DNA from 3 places in the Rhizobium sp. Leaf321 genome. Region 1 is predicted to be linked to each of the others. Evidence: riboswitches for the same ligand, from Rfam matches in the RefSeq annotation. Region 1 holds a riboswitch; each other region holds the start of a gene.
The links. Region 1 has a riboswitch for cobalamin ahead of ASF70_RS02800 (ABC transporter substrate-binding protein). Riboswitches for the same ligand answer to the same signal wherever they lie in the genome.
Positions count from the first base shown of each region.

Region 1 (5,512 bases):
GGTGGCTATAACGAGATCGTTGATGCGCACGAACTAACCGATGGCGAGATTGAATCGACACGGCTGAAGCAGGCCCGAGCTCATCACGGTTTTGCCGCTCCCGTCGGAATCGGCTGGGTAACGACGGTCGCTTCCGATGCTCCGGTCGAAGGCGATTCTGCACCGACCCGCGTCGGCTTGCGTGCGGTGACGGAAGACGGCACGCCCACAGGTAATGTCGCATCTTGCACAGGCATTCACGGCGAAGCATTCTCCGGTGCTTTCCTCGCTGCAGGATGCAAGGAAGGCATTCTGACTGTAACCGCGAGCGCGGACGGCCCGGTGACCAAGATGCTGACCTATCCCTCCGATCTGCCAAGCGGTGAGACAACCGGCACGTTGCTGGGCGCCAGGAGCATGCAGGTCTTTCTCGGCAATTACGGCGCCAAGGGTCTCGTCGTCGTTGATCCCGCAGATGAGCCGAACTTCCGCTATATCGAATTGCCATTCCGCCGCATTGACTTCGCACTCGATCCAGCTAACGCCCGCTTCGGATACGTGTTGACCGAAGATGGCTCACTGCATCAGATCGACGTTCTGGATGGCAAGCTTGCCAAGAGTGCCAAAGTCACCGAGCCCTATTCCATGGACGGGCACTGGAACGATCCGCGCCCGCGTATCGCCATGGCTGGAGATGAAGTCGTCATGAGTGATCCCAATGCCGGACTGGTCCGTCGCATCTCCAAGAGCGAACTCAAGGAGGTTGGCACAATCAAGGTTGAAGGCAAGCCCTACAACATTGCGGTTGCTGGTGGCAGCGGCAAGGTCCATGAGCACGCTGACGGCGAAGCTCACGGCCATGCCGGTCACGATCACGCTCACAGCCATGGCGATCCCCAGATCTACAAGGGTTACTTCGAAGACAGCCAAGTCAAGGACCGTCCGCTGTCTGACTATGCTGGAGACTGGCAGTCGGTCTATCCTTACCTCAAGGACGGAACTCTCGACCCCGTATGGAAGCATAAGGCAGAAAAAGGTACGTCAAGCGTAGAAGATATCCGTGCCGAATACGAAGTCGGATACAAAACGGACGTGAACCGCATCACGATTGAAGGCGATGCAGTGACCTTCTACAAGGACGGCAAGCCGTCAAAGGGCACATACGCCTATGATGGCAAGGAAATCCTGACCTACAAGAAGGGCAATCGCGGCGTTCGGTTCATCTTCAAGAAGACAGACGGTGATGCCGGTGCTCCTCAGTTCATCCAGTTCAGCGATCACGGAATTGCTCCGAACAAGGCTGACCATTACCACCTCTACTGGGGCGATGACCGTGCGGCCCTGCTGAACGAAGTCACCAACTGGCCGACTTATTACCCGTCTTCATTGAAGGCAGACGAGATCGTCAGTGAAATGAAAGCTCACTAATCGGTCAAGGCTATCCAGACATCCGGTCATGACTGATGGGATGTCTGGATTAGGCAGCGTCGTGTATCCGAGGCAGGCTTTCATGAAGCTACTGACGAACCCTCGTCGTAACAAGGTTGCTCTTAACCCGGCAAGCGCTCAGCCGACCGGAGCGCTTGCCTCATCCATAGCCGGCTTTAGCGCCTTGTTGTACGATTCCGTGCGTTCAGGTCGTGCCTTGTCGGAGCTATCTGCGTTAAATCGTGGATGCGGATCATATTCGAGAAGAGCTGGATCTGTGCGACATCTTCCCCACGCGATCGCGCAACAACATCGAGATCAAAATCAATATCCGCTGTTGTCCCTACAGGGATCCGTTTACACGAGTAAGCGCCATTCCCATCATAATTTGCCGAGAGGAACACCAATGCTTGCTGCACCGAACACCGCCAATGCCATGTCCGAACATTGGAATAAGCGCGCAGACCGGTTCAATGGCGCGGCCTCGCACATTCGTCATCATGACGAATGGAAGCGAATGTTTCTTTCAGCACTTGGTGATGCCCCCAGCCTAATCACCGATCTCGGCTGTGGGACTGGCGCATGCGCGTTGGTGTTGGCCGAACTCGGTCATAGTGTCACGGCCGTCGATGGGTCGGAAGGCATGCTGGCGTACGCTCGTCGAGAAGCGGCCATGCGAGAACTCGACGTGTCGTTCATTCAAGCCACCATGGATGAAGCAGATCTTCCCGATGCAAGCGCGGATATTGTCACAATGCGCAATGTCCTGTGGACATTGGAAAACCCGTGCGGCGCACTGGTGCTGGCTCGCCGGATCCTGCGTCCGGGTGGAACACTGCTACTTTCAGACGGTCTCTGGTTTCTGCATCGCGAGAACAAAAGCGCTACCGAATTTGGCAAGCAGCTGCCGTTTTTCAACGGACTAAGCGAAGTCGATGCTCGAACGTTGTTCCACAACGAGGGGTTCACTCAGGTTAAATCCTGGAAACACCTTTTCGAGGCTCACCCATATGGTGAGGTCTATGACGATAGCAGCCGGATGATCGATTACTTTGTGCTGACCGCGACGAAGCCGTCCTGATGGCTCCATACGCACTTGCGTAACAAACTCAAGGCGGTATGCTTGCCGCCGTCGGTTCCCGTAAGGGACTAACAGGGAATTCGGGACGGAGCGATCCGTCAAACGAAACTGCCCCCGCAACTGTAGGCGGCGAGTATCCTTTCATCGGCCACTGAGCACATTCGTGCTCGGGAAGGCGAGAGGATGCAGCGACCCGCCAGTCAGGAGACCTGCCGACACCTGAATAGACTAACGCCGGCGGGGTGCCCGGAGGAGGAAGCGGATGTTTGCAGCGTTATTGCGTGCTGTTCCTATTGTCGGACAGCAGGCAGGCGGTCTCCGTGCCGTCTCTACGATCCCGATCGGCTTTTTACATATGATCGGAGATCAACTATGACGAAATTCAACGCAGCTATCACCTTTTTCGTGTTGCTTTTCACAAGCTCGGGCGCCTATGCCGCATCTACGTCCTACCCCCTCGAAATCGGTAACTGCGGTCAAAAGCTGACCTTCAACGCAGCGCCCGAAAGCGTCGCATCGGTTGGCCAGTCGACGACCGAGATGCTTTACGCGCTGGGACTAAGCGACAAGGTTGTCGGTACATCGGTGTGGTTCAATGACGTGCTGCCCGAGTTCAAGGACATCAACTTGAAGGTTCCCCGCTTGGCTGACAATCATCCCGGGTTCGAAGCCATTGCAGCCAAAAAGCCGGAGCTGGTCACCACACAGTTCGAAGTCCATGTCGGCCCGCAGGGGGTGGTCGGCACCCGCCAGCAGTTCAACGAGCTCGGCATCAATGTTTATGCCATGCCGGCCGATTGCATCGGGAAGGACAACCTGGCAGGTGGCGATGGCGCCCGGAAGACACCGTTCTCGATCGACACGGTCTACCACGCTGTCGACGAACTTTCGATGATCTTCGACGTCCAGGACAAGGGCGACGAGCTGACAAAGAAGCTGCGTGCCCGGGTCGATGCTGCCGCTGAAAAGGCAAAAGCTCTTGACCTTAAGGACGTGTCCGCAGTGTTCTGGTTCTCCAGCGCTGATATAGACCTCGATCCTTTCGTCGCAGGCCGAAAGGGCATTCCCGGCTTCATCATGAACACGCTGGGTGTTCGCAACGTGATCGAGAGCGACGAGGAATATCCGTCTGTAGGATGGGAAACGATCGCCAAGGCCAATCCCGACGTTATCGTCATTGCGCGAATGGAGCGTCGCCGCTATCCGGCTGACGATTTCCAGATCAAGCTGGATTACCTAAAAAGTGACCCAGTCACGCGTGGAATGAAGGCGGTAAAGGAAGGCCGTATCGTCGTGGTAGATGCGCATGCCGTGCACGCTGGCATTCGCATACCGACGGGGATCGAGACGCTTGCTGCTGCCCTGGAAGACATCAAGGCCAAGCAGTGAGCGATATCGCGATCGAACAGGCGAGGCGGATTACCTATCGCAGGGTCGGTTATGTCTCTGCATCGATTTTACTGATCATTGCAGCTATCGCGCTCGGTGTTACCGTCGGGGAAACGTCCATGCCTCTTCATCTTGTTGGCCAGACATTGGCCAACAAGATGCTGGGTGCGTCTTACGCCCTCGATCCTATCGATGCAGGGATTATCTGGAACTACCGACTGACGCGCGCAATCGTCGCTGCATTCTGCGGGGCGTCGTTGTCCATATCCGGTGTCGTCCTTCAGGCGATGCTCCGTAACGCTCTGGCAGATCCCTACATTCTAGGCATCTCGGCTGGCGCTTCGACTGGAGCGGTCACTGTGCTCATTCTCGGCCTCGGTGGCGGGCTTCTGTCACTCTCGCTAGGTGCATTTGCGGGTTCGCTCGTCTCTTTCGTACTGGTTGTGATGCTGGCGAGAGCGGCCGGCGGCGGTGTTGGCATTCAGGCGACGGGGCTAATCATTCTTTCAGGCATCGCCGGCTCTCAGCTCTTCAATGCTCTGACGTCCTTCATCATTACACGATCCGCCAATGCTGAGCAGGTTCGGGGTGTCATGTTCTGGCTGATGGGAAATCTCAGCGGTGTTCGTTGGGACGATGTGATGCTGGCAGTCCCGATTGCCACTATCGGGATATGCGTTTGTATCTGGCACAGGCGGGAACTAGATGCGTTCACGTTCGGAGCTGACTCAGCGGCATCCCTGGGTGTGCCGGTTCGCAAGGTTCAGGCTATCGTGATCGGCGCAGCAGCGATGATGACGGCTGTGATGGTCAGCATCGTCGGATCGATCGGATTTGTAGGCATTGTCATCCCGCATGCCGCCCGTTTCCTAGTCGGGCCGCGGCATGCGCAGCTTCTGCCTGTCGCAGCTCTCATGGGCGGCGTATTCCTCGTTCTCGCCGATATTGGATCTCGCATTCTTGTTCCAAACCAGGTCTTGCCAATCGGTGTTATCACCGCACTCGTCGGGGCCCCCGGCTTCGCGCTCATCCTCATTCGTGGAAGGCGTACCCGATGATACTGGAAGCTCAAGATCTCGGATGGCAGGTGCGCGCCGTAAGGATCGTCGAGTCCGTATCATTCCAGGTCCGCAAAGGTGAAACGCTGGGGCTGATCGGGCCAAACGGGTCTGGCAAGTCGACGCTACTGAAGCTCCTAGCAGGAATCCTCTCCCCATCATCGGGCGAGGTGCATATCAATGGAAACCCGATGGGACGTATGAATCGTCGCGAGATTGGTCAGACATTGGCCTTTGTCGAACAGCAGAGCGACACATCGGAACGCCTGACGGTTCGCGATGCAGTCGAGCTCGGCCGAACCGCATGGCTGTCTGCTCTGCAGCCTTGGTCTGAAAAGGATGACTGCATTGTTGCGCAGTCGCTGGTTCGAGTGGATATGGCGGGTATGGAGAAGCGGTCTTGGCACACGCTGTCAGGCGGGGAGAGGCAGAGAGTCCACATCGCCCGGGCCCTTGCACAACAGCCAGAAATCCTGCTGCTCGACGAGCCCACCAACCATCTCGACATCCAGCATCAGATCTCCATCCTTCGCCTGGTGAAGGCTCTGGCCGTCACGTCGGTGATCGCCCTTCACGA
Region 1 is NZ_LMOF01000004.1:34,750-40,261, forward strand. Features, by position in the region: partial or broken gene ASF70_RS24800 (metal-binding protein ZinT) at 829-1,407, shown strand; gene ASF70_RS02795 (class I SAM-dependent methyltransferase) at 1,814-2,488, shown strand; cobalamin riboswitch at 2,524-2,720, shown strand; gene ASF70_RS02800 (ABC transporter substrate-binding protein) at 2,861-3,877, shown strand; gene ASF70_RS02805 (iron ABC transporter permease) at 3,907-4,935, shown strand; gene ASF70_RS02810 (ABC transporter ATP-binding protein) at 4,932-5,512, shown strand, end outside.

Region 2 (5,512 bases), on a different contig from region 1:
ATGCCCTTTTCGCCGATCACGACGAGGCGGCTCTGTCGGGTCTCGCCTGCACCCCAGGCGCGGTCGAAATAGTGGTTCACGCGTGAACCGACCGCCTGCACCTGAAGGCGCATCGGCTTGTTGGCAACGTCGACAAAACCCTTGATGCGCAGCACGTTTTCCGCTTCCGCCGTGGCGGAAATGCGGGCAGCGAGTTCGTCCGCATCGGCAACGGCTGGAATATCTATGACGAAACTGTCGAAATCGTCGTGATCGTGATCCAGCTGGTCATCGTGATGCGTCTTGCGGTTTTCGATATCGTCCTCGACGGCAAGACCGAGACCGATCAGCACGCTCGGATCGACGGCGCCGTTTGCGGCCGGCACGATCTTGACCGCGCGCGGCAGATGCGCCTGGACGCGGCCCTTAGCGGCGGCAAGCGAAGCCTGGTCGAGAAGGTCCGTCTTGGTCAGTACGATCATGTCGGCGCAGGCGATCTGGTCTTCGAACACTTCCTCGACCGGGTCGTCGTGGTCGATCGAGCTATCCTGGCTGCGCTGCGCTTCCAGTGCCTCGTGATCGTCGGCAACGCGGCCTTGGGCGAGCGCCAGACCATCCACCACGGCAATGACGGCATCGACGGTGACGCGGGCCTTCACATCCGGCCACTGGAAGGCCTGGACGAGCGGCTTCGGCAGGGCAAGGCCCGAGGTTTCGATCAGGATTTGATCGACGCGGGGCTCGCGGGCCAGGATCTGGTCGATCGCCGGAACGAAGTCGTCGGCGACGGTGCAGCAGATGCAGCCGTTGGCAAGTTCGATAATGTTGTCATCAGGGCAGCTTTCGATGCCGCAGCTCTTCAACACGTCGCCATCGATGCCGACATCGCCGAACTCGTTGACGATGATCGCGAGCCGCTTGCCCTTGAGGTTTTCGATCAGGTGACGGATCAGCGTTGTCTTGCCGGCACCGAGAAACCCGGTGATCACGGTGCAGGGAACGCGGTCGAATGAAACGCTCATGAAGGCAGGTCCTCGTGGTGCTGGAATGGGGGAATGCGGGCCGTCATGCCCTTGCCGCGAAGGCACATGGGGCGGCCGCGAAGGGGAAGTAAACCGCGCTCGTCATCAGCCAGCATCATCGCGCCGGTCACGATGTCCTCGACATTGTCGAGCGACAGATGACCAAAGACATAGGACCAGCCGGAGCGATGTCTGAAGGCAGCACTTGGGCTTTTCTCGCAGTTGGCGAGACAGGTCACGGGTTTAACCGAAAGCGGCTTGCCGGCAGCTGCCTCGCGAAGTGCTGCCATCAGGCCGATGCCCGGGCGCGCTTCGCTGTCGGATGCCTCGCGACAATTGGTGCAGACGAAAATCGTCACATCCGGCTCGCCGGCAAGGCCGTCTGCGGACGCATCGCGCTCGTCTTTTCGTTCGTCAATCACCATCGTGTCGCACTACCGCCCAAGCCAATAACATCGGGGTGCACGACAGGAAGGCAAGCCAATCCTGCAGAGTGAAAGAAGCTTTACCGGAGCACCCCGCCCGGAAAGGCACGTTTTCGAACGGCAGGTCTCCTGGCTCGCGGGTCGTCACCATCCGCCTGCCTTCCCGGATTTCTCCAGTGGCCATAGTGGCAGGATGGCTCGCCGCTTACAGTTGCGGGGGCAGCCGCGGCATTGAACCATGGAATCTTAAAGACGATCCCGGGTTCGCACCGCATTCTCTCTTAGCCCCTACCGTTGCCGGCAAGGGACCGTATCGCAGTCACCTAAGCCTTGTCGCAGGGCAGTGTCAATGTCGCAAAGGCGATTGCCCGTCTGGGGAAACCGTCTATAGTGACCCTGTCTTTGGTGCCCGAGAGGGCTCATCGAAGGGAATGCGGTGCGACGACATCTTGGCGTCAAACCCGCGGCTGCCCCCGCAACTGTAAGCGGAAAGTCTCTGCTCAACATGCCACTGGAGGAATCCGGGAAGGCGGGTCAGAGGCGTTCGATCCGCGAGCCAGGAGACCTGCCGGAGACGATAGGCACAGTGAAAGCCCTCGGGTGGAGGGCAGAAAGACGACGTCCATGGTTACGAACTCTGCTGCCGGTGCAGCCAGCGTTTCCGCATCGAAAATCATTCCTCTTGGCATGACGGCCATACTCGGCCTGTTCATCGTCGGTTTTGTCGGCTTCTCGCATATCGAGGCCGTGCACAACGCAGCCCACGATACGCGCCACTCGCTGGCCTTCCCCTGCCACTAAGAGGAATTTCCCCAATGTCGCTGTTTCGTAACATCGTCCTCACGGCGGTGATCGCAGGGCTTTTGTCCGGGCTCCTGATGACCGTGATGCAAAGCTTTTCCGTCGTGCCGCTTATCCTTGCGGCAGAGACGTATGAACACGCCGGCGGCAACGGCGAAGGGCATAGCCATGCTGCTGCTCCTGATACTGCCGGGCATGATTATGCCGAAGAGGCATGGTCGCCTGCCGACGGGATCGAGCGCTTTACCTACACGGCTGCGGCCAATGCGCTTTCTGCAATCGGTTTTGCGCTGGTTGCTATCGCAATCGCCGAAGCACTCGGCGGGTTCGGCGGATGGCGCGGCGGGTTGATGTTCGGCATTGCCGGCTTCCTCACCGTCAGCCTTGCACCCGGCCTCGGCCTGCCGCCGGAACTTCCCGGCATGCCCGTCGCCGAACTCGGACCGAGGCAGATTTGGTGGATCGCGACGGCAGTCTGCACCGCCCTGGCCCTCGGGCTGCTTGCCTATACCCGTTCCGCCCTTCTTGCGGCTCTGGCGGTCGTCCTGCTGGTTGCTCCGCACATCATCGGCGCACCACTGCCGCCGACCCATGAAACCGCGGTGCCGATCGAACTGCATGCGCGGTTCGTCAATGCCGTCTACGCGACGAACCTCGTCTTCTGGGCCATTCTCGGAGCGCTTTCCGGCGTCATTCGCGAGCGTTTTCGTGCTGGTGAGGACATTTCGACCACGTCCAAGGAGCTTGCAGTCCGTTGAAGGAAATCGATCAGACCACCGAGCAGCGCCACCGCGCCAAAATGGAGAACCGCAAGGCGGTTCAGGATGCCGAAGTCGCGGAAAAGACCGTCGAGAAGGGTCTCCTCATGGTCCATACCGGTTCCGGCAAGGGCAAGTCGACGGCGGCCTTCGGGCTGGCACTGCGCACGCTTGGCCACAACCGCCGCGTCGGCATCGTGCAGTTCATCAAAGGCGCATGGTCGACCGGCGAGCAGCCGGCGCTTGCTGTGTTCGGCGACCGCATTGCCTGGCACACGATGGGCGAGGGCTTTACCTGGGAAACCCAGGATCTCAAGCGCGACATCGCCGCTGCCGAGAAGGCCTGGGGGATGGCACTCGAACTGATGGCGGACGAAACGATCGGCCTCGTCATTCTCGACGAACTCAATATCGCGCTGCGTTACGATTATCTCGATCTCGACAAGGTCGTCGCCCAGTTACAGGCGCGCCGGGAGGATCTGCACGTGGTCGTCACCGGACGTAACGCGAAGCCGGCTCTGATCGAGGCGGCGGATCTGGTGACCGAGATGACGCTCGTCAAGCATCACTTCAAGGCCGGCGTCAAAGCCCAGGCCGGCATCGAGTTCTGACGCGTGGTGGCTCGCGCTCTCATGTTTCAGGGGACCGGCTCGGATGTGGGCAAGTCGCTGGTCGTTGCCGGGCTTGCCCGGGTCTTCACGCTGCGTGGCTTAAGTGTTCTCCCCTTCAAGCCGCAGAACATGTCCAACAATGCAGCGGTCACCGCCGATGGCGGAGAAATCGGCCGGGCGCAGGCCTTGCAGGCACGGGCTGCCGGCGTGCCGCTCAGCGTCCATATGAACCCGGTTCTGTTGAAGCCCCAGAGCGAAGTCGGGGCCCAGGTGGTGGTGCAGGGCAGGGTCGAGGGCAATGCCAAGGCTGCAGAATACCAGCTTCTGAAGCCGAGGCTGCTTTCGCGGGTGCTTGAGAGCTTCGAGATCCTGAAAGCCAGGGCAGACCTCGTTCTGGTCGAAGGCGCGGGTAGCGCGTCCGAAATCAACCTTCGTCAGAACGACATCGCCAATATGGGTTTTTCCCGCGCTGCCGATGTGCCGGTGGTTCTGATCGGCGATATCGACCGGGGCGGTGTGATCGCGAGCCTCGCCGGCACCAAACTCGTCATCGATGCCTCTGACGCGGCCATGATCCACGGCTTTATCGTCAACCGCTTTCGCGGCGATCCGGCCTTGTTTGCCGAGGGCATGCGGATGATCGGTTCATTTACCGGTTGGCAGTCGATCGGCCTCTTGCCGCATTTCGCCGATGCCGCTCTCCTGCCGGCAGAAGATGCGCTCGGCCTGACCCAGTCGTTTGCGCGCAAGCCCGGTGCAAAGGTGCGCATCGCAGTGCCGATCCTGCCGCATATTTCCAATTTCGACGATCTCGATCCACTGGAAGCGGAGCCGGAGGTCGAACTTATCAGGGTTCGCCGCGGCGAGGCCATTCCCGGGGACTGCGATCTCGTGCTTCTGGTCGGCTCGAAGGCCACGATCTCGGATCTGGCGGCGCTTAGGGAGGCCGGCTTCGATACCGATATCGCAGCTCATCACAGGCGCGGCGGGCGTGTTCTCGGCCTCTGCGGCGGGTATCAGATGCTCGGCAGACGGATATCGGATCCGGAGGGATCGGAAGGTCCTCCCGGTTCGGCGGAAGGGCTGGGGCTTCTCGATGTCGAAACCGTGCTGTCGGTGTCGAAGCGGCTGGAGGCGGTGACGGGCGTCAGCTCCGACGGAATATCTTTCGCCGGCTATGAAATGCATACGGGTCATACCACTGGAGGCGACTGTTCACGGCCGTTTTCGAGCATTGCCGGCCATGCGGAAGGTGCGTCGTCTAGGGATGGCCGGGTGGTCGGCACCTATGTGCACGGGCTGTTCTGCGACGACCGGCAGCGTTCGGCCTGGCTGTCGCGTCTCGGCGGCACGGTGTCGGGCTTGAATTACGAAGCGAATGTCGATGCCATTCTCGACCGCCTTGCCGCGCATATGGAGCAGCATCTCGATATCGACGGACTGCTCAAAATTGCCAGATGAGCAGCGCCAGGAGGCCAAACAGGCCGATCAGCAGCGCATCCGCCACGCGGGCAAGCTTGAGGGCGCGGGTGATATCGTCGAAATTCAGGTTGGTCCGGTTACCCTCTCCCATATAGCGGGCTTCGATCATCTGGCCGCCGTAACTGCGGGGACCCGCCAGCGCAATGCCAAGCGCACCCGCCATCGCCGCTTCCGGCCAGCCGGCGTTCGGCGAACTGTGATGCTTGGCGTCACGGCGGATTGCACTTATGGCATCGCGGGGCGAGGCGTCCTTGACGAACACAGCGGCCATGACGAACAGCGCTGCCGTCAGCCGCGAGGCCGGCAGATTGATCAGGTCATCGAACCGGGCCGCGGCCCAGCCGAATGCTTCATGACGCGGCGACCGATGGCCAATCATGCTGTCGGCGGTATTGGCAGCCTTGTAGGCCGCGCCGCCGGCGAGGCCCCCGATG
Region 2 is NZ_LMOF01000003.1:20,800-26,311, reverse strand. Features, by position in the region: gene cobW (cobalamin biosynthesis protein CobW) at 1-1,001, opposite strand, end outside; gene ASF70_RS01745 (DUF1636 family protein) at 998-1,426, opposite strand; cobalamin riboswitch at 1,528-1,754, opposite strand; cobalamin riboswitch at 1,813-2,014, shown strand; gene ASF70_RS01740 (CbtB-domain containing protein) at 2,051-2,227, shown strand; gene ASF70_RS01735 (CbtA family protein) at 2,242-2,985, shown strand; gene cobO (cob(I)yrinic acid a,c-diamide adenosyltransferase) at 2,982-3,596, shown strand; gene ASF70_RS01725 (cobyric acid synthase) at 3,600-5,057, shown strand; gene cbiB (adenosylcobinamide-phosphate synthase CbiB) at 5,041-5,512, opposite strand, start outside.
Region 2: another riboswitch for cobalamin. It lies ahead of ASF70_RS01745 (DUF1636 family protein); the one in region 1 lies ahead of ASF70_RS02800 (ABC transporter substrate-binding protein).

Region 3 (5,512 bases), on a different contig from region 1:
GGCAGAATTTCCGCAAAAGGCTAAGGTCGTCATCATCGGGCTCGGTGGCATCGTCGGTGCGTCCATCGCCCACCACCTCGTCGAGCGCGGCTGGGACGATATCGTCGGCATCGACAAGTCTGGGGTCCCGACCGATATCGGGTCGACCGCGCATGCCTCGGACTTCTGCTACACGACCAGCCATGACTACCTGTCGGTCTGGACCACCCAGTATTCGGTGGATTTCTACGAGAAGATGGGGCACTACGCCCGCATCGGCGGTCTCGAAGTCGCGCGCACCGGCGACGATGCCTGGATGGAAGAGATCAAGCGCAAGCTGACCTCTGCCAAGGCCTTCGGCACCCGGGCGCATTACGTCTCGCCGTCCGAGATCAAGGCGATGTTCCCGCTGATCGAGGAAGATCAGGTGCAGGGCGGTCTGTTTGATCCAGATGCCGGTCTCGTCATTCCGCGCTCGCAGACAGTCGCCGGCAAGCTGGTGGACGCCGCCGAAAAAGCCGGAAAGCTCAAGGTATTCGGCAATACGGCGGCGCAGTCTCTGATTATCGAGGGCGGCCGCATCAAGGGCGTCGTCACCCACCGCGGCACGATCATGGCCGACCATGTCGTCGTCTGCGCCGGCATATGGGGCCGGCTGATTGCCGAAATGGCGGGCGAGGATCTGCCGGTCATGCCGGTCGATCATCCGCTGACCTTTTTCGGGCCCTATAACGAGTTCGAAGGCACCGGCAAGGAAATCGGCTATCCGCTTTTGCGCGACCAGGGCAATTCGGCCTATATGCGCGACACCGGCGATCCGAAGACGACCGAGGGTGGTCAGATCGAGTGGGGTTACTACGAGACCACCCATCCGCGCCTCTGTCATCCCCGCGACATTCTTGAAAAGCACGAAGCGCGGCTGTCGCCGTCGCAGCGCGATCTCGACATGGAACAGATCATCGAGCCGCTGGAAAAGGCGATCGAGCTGACGCCGATCCTCGGCGAACTCGGCTATAACGAAGGGCATTCGTTCAACGGCCTCTTGCAGGTGTCGGCCGGCGGCGGTGCCTCCTGCGGCGAAAGCCAGAAGGTGCGCGGGCTCTGGTACTGCGTTGCCATATGGGTCAAGGACGGCCCGGCCTATGGCAAGCTGATCGCCGACTGGATGACCGACGGCCGCACCGAGATCGACCACAACTCGATTGATTACGCGCGCTTCTATCCGCATCAGCTGACGGAAGAGTTCATCGAGGGGCGCACCTTTGAGGCGGCCCAAAAGATCTATTTCCCGGCCGTTCATCCGCGCGAACCCTATGCGACGGGCCGCGGCGCCAAGCGTTCGCCGTTCCACGACCGCGAACAGGAACTCGGCGGTTACTTCATGGAACTCGGCGGCTGGGAGCGTGCCCACGGCTACGCGGCCAACGAGCATCTGCTGGAGAAATACGGCGACCGGGTGCCGAAGCGCGAAAACGAGTGGGACAGCCGCCACTTCTGGCGCGTGTCGAATGCCGAGCATCTGGCGATGAGCGAGGATTGCGGCATCGTCAACCTGTCGCATTTCCACATGGTCGATATCGAGGGGCCCGACCATGTCGAGCTGCTCGAATGGCTGTGTGCGGCCAAGATCGGTGGCGACGGCAATATCGGCAAGGGTATCTACACCCACTTCCTCGACGACGAGGGCATGGTGCGGGCAGATTTCACCGTCTTCCGTCTGGCTGACCGCGGCCGTCTCGTCAACGGCGCGGATGCAGGGCCGCGTGACCTGCTCTACATGAAGCGTGTCGCGCAGGATCGCGGGCTCGACGTCACGATTACCGATGTCTCGGAAAAGTACATCACCATCGGCATCTGGGGCCCGAACGCGCGCGAGACGCTGAAGAAGGTCGTGGCCGACCCCAATGGTCTTAATGTCGAGAACTTCGCCTTCGCCGCGATCAAGCCTATCGAGATCGCCGGCAAGCATGTCACGGCGTTCCGCATCTCCTATGTGGGCGAGCAGGGCTGGGAACTGCATATGAAATACGAAGACGGCGTTGCCGTCTGGGACGCGCTGCGCGCCACCGGCGTGATGGCCTTTGGCGTCGAGACCTATGCCAACTCACGCCGCATGGAAAAGAGCCTGCGCCTGCAGAACGGCGATCTCCTGACCCAGTACAACCTGATCGAAGCGGATCTTGCCCGTCCAAAGGTCAAGGAAGCCGATTTTTGCGGCAAGGCGAAGCATCTCGAATACAAGGCCCGCGACCATCAGCCGGCGATGCTCTGCACGCTCTTGATGACCGACAATGTCGATGCGTCCGGTGTCGCCCGCTATCCGGTCGGCTCGCTGCCGGTGATGGATCCTGACACGGGCGAGGTTCTAATCGACGACCTTGGACGGCGTTCCTATACGACCTCGATCGCCTACGGCCCGACCATCGGCAAGAATATCGCGCTCGCCTATCTGCCTTGGTCGCATTGCCAGGTCGGCCGGAAACTGACGGTGGATTATTTCAACGAGGCGTTCCCGGTGGAAGTCGCAGCGGTTGGTTACAAGCCGCTCTACGATCCTGAGAACCTCAAGCCGAGAAGCTGATTTCTTCGGATCCGACAAACAAAAAACGCTCCGCGGATGTCCACGGAGCGTTTTTTTATTTGCTGAGACTGGTCTTAGTACTGCGCAGTCGGGGATGAAGACCCCTGCTGGTTGCCGTTGAGGCCAGTTGCGACGACCGACACGCGGAACTTGCCGTCGAGGTTCTTGTCGAAGATCGCGCCGACGACGATGTCGGCCTCGGCTTCGACTTCGTCACGGATGCGGCTCGCAGCTTCATCGACTTCGAACAGTGTCATGTCGGTACCGCCTGAGATCGAGATGAGCACGCCCTTGGCGCCCTTCATCGAGATGTCGTCGAGCAGCGGATTGGCGATAGCGGCTTCGGCAGCGATCAGCGCGCGGCCATCGCCGGAGGCTTCGCCGGTTCCCATCATCGCACGACCCATGCCCTTCATCACCGATTTCACGTCGGCGAAGTCGAGGTTGATCAGGCCTTCCTTGACGATCAGGTCGGTGATGCAGCTGACGCCGGAAAACAGCACGCGGTCCGCGATCATAAACGCGTCGGCAAAGCTGGTCTTGGCGTCGGCAATGCGGAACAGGTTCTGGTTCGGAATGACGATGACGGTGTCGGCGGCCTCACGCAGGGCCTCGATGCCTTCGTTTGCCGTCTTCATGCGGCGATGCCCTTCGAACGAAAAGGGCTTGGTGACAACCGCAACCGTCAGGATGCCGGCAGAGCGTGCCGCGCGTGCAATCGCGGGGGCTGCGCCCGTTCCGGTTCCGCCGCCCATGCCGGCGGTGACGAAGCACATGTGCGAGCCAGCGAGATGATCCATGATCTCGTCGATCGATTCTTCGGCGGCCGCGCGGCCGATATCCGGCAGCGAGCCAGCACCGAGACCTTCGGTCACCTGCGCACCCAGCTGTATGCGGCGCGACGCCTTGGATGTCGCCAGAACCTGGGCATCCGTATTGGCGGCGATGAATTCCACGCCGTGGAGATTTTCCGTGATCATGTTGTTGATCGCGTTACCGCCACCGCCTCCGACACCGATCACGGTTATCTGCGGTTTCAATTCGGTCAAGCCGCTCTTAATATCCGTCATCTTCGTCTCCTTCAGCTCCTTCCGGTCGTCCCATACCAGAAGGACGGCGAATCGCCCCGCAGGCTATCTGTCCGCACGGTCATAGACCAGAGCGCTGTCAGGCCAAAGAGGCAGGAGTAGGGTGAGGGCGATGTCATCGCAATTTAATCTACAGCATCCCTGAATTGAGCGCCTCACGAAGGTCGCGACCAATCCAAAATAGACCGTTGCGTAAATTGGTATGTTATACTATTACGCTCGGCAACGGCAGAGATCGCGCGGGGATCGCTCTGGACAAGCACCGGCGTGTTCCCTATCAGTTGGGGCGCTACGGTTCTGCAATCGCAGATGAAAAGGGAATGCGGTGAGGCTTTCGGGCCAAGTCCGCGACTGCCCTCGCAACTGTAAGCGGCGAGCCAGCCATCGATACCACTGATCATCCGATCGGGAAGGCGATGGAAGGCGTTCGAGCCGCAAGTCAGGAGACCTGCCGTGGCATGGACAACCAACACCGGACGAGGGGTTCCGGCAGGGAGATGATTATGACGCAAGCAATGCGCTCGTGCGCCATGTCGACGTCGAGCCGCGATGCGGCTTCAGGTCGTCCTGCCCTTTTTTCCGATCATTAAAGGACAGGACATGAAATCAGGGCTTATCGCCGCCTTAGTTGCGGCACTTCCCACATTGGCGTTTGCAGCACCGAGCAGCTACCCGCTGACGATCGAGAATTGCGGTCGCCCCGTCACGTTCGACAAGGCGCCCGAGAAGATCGTCTCGATCGGTCAGGGCATGACCGAAGTGCTTTATTCGCTCGGGTTGGCCGACAAGGTGGCGGGCACCGCGGTCTGGGTCGGGCCGGTGCTTGCGCCCTATGCCGGAGTTGATGCGAAGATCAAACGGCTTGCTGACAACGACCCGAGCTTTGAATCGGTCGTCAGTCTCGAACCAGATCTGGTCGCTGCCGAGTTCGAGTGGCATGTCGGGCCGATGGGATCGGTCGGCAAGCGCGAGCAGTTTTCCGATCTCGGCATCAACACCTATGTCTCGCCCGCCGATTGCGTCGCGAAGACCAATGCCGACGGCGGCGATGGCGTTCGCAACGAACTGTTCAAGATGGACCTGATCTACCGCGAGATTTCAGAGCTCTCGAAGATCTTCGATGTCGAGGACAAGGGCACCGCTCTGATCGCAGACCTGAAACAGCGCGAAGCCGCAGCCGTCGCATCGATCAAGGGCGCGGAGATCAAGAACCTGCCAATCGTCTTCTGGTACTCCAGCAAGGAAACCAAGGGCGACGCCTTTATCGCCGGCAAGAACAGCGCGCCGGCCTACATCCTTCAAACGATCGGCGCTCGCAATGTAGTGACGACGGAAGAAGAATGGCCGCTGGTGGGCTGGGAAACGATTGCTGAGGCCAACCCGTCCGTCATCGTCGTCGCCACCATGGACCGTCGCCGCTATGCCGCTGACGATCCGGCGGTGAAGATCAAGTTCCTCGAAACCGATCCCGTCGTCAGCCAGCTGGATGCGGTGAGAAAGAAGCGTTTCGTGATGATGGACGCCCAGTCGATGAACCCGACCATCCGCACGATCGAGGGCATCGAGACACTCGCCCGGGGCATCCAGTCCTTCGGACTTGCGAACTAGGGTGCGGCGGGAGATGATGTCTTTCCCTGTTTCCGCCATCGTCGATGAGGCGAATTTGCCCGACCTGCCCAGGCGCCCCAAGTGACGCGATCCCGTATCGGACGCTGGGCGCTGGGTGCCGCAGGCGTGTTCCTGGTGCTATCGGCGCTTCTCGTCGCCATCGTCGCCGGTGTGGCGATCGGTGAGATGACCATTCCCATGGGGACGACGATTGCGGCGGTGACGAACCGGCTCGGCTTTACGGCCGTGGCCTTGC
Region 3 is NZ_LMOF01000008.1:844,411-849,922, forward strand. Features, by position in the region: gene ASF70_RS21170 (FAD-dependent oxidoreductase) at 1-2,560, shown strand, start outside; gene ftsZ (cell division protein FtsZ) at 2,635-3,630, opposite strand; cobalamin riboswitch at 3,924-4,119, shown strand; gene ASF70_RS21180 (ABC transporter substrate-binding protein) at 4,249-5,256, shown strand; gene ASF70_RS21185 (iron ABC transporter permease) at 5,338-5,512, shown strand, end outside.
Region 3: another riboswitch for cobalamin. It lies ahead of ASF70_RS21180 (ABC transporter substrate-binding protein); the one in region 1 lies ahead of ASF70_RS02800 (ABC transporter substrate-binding protein).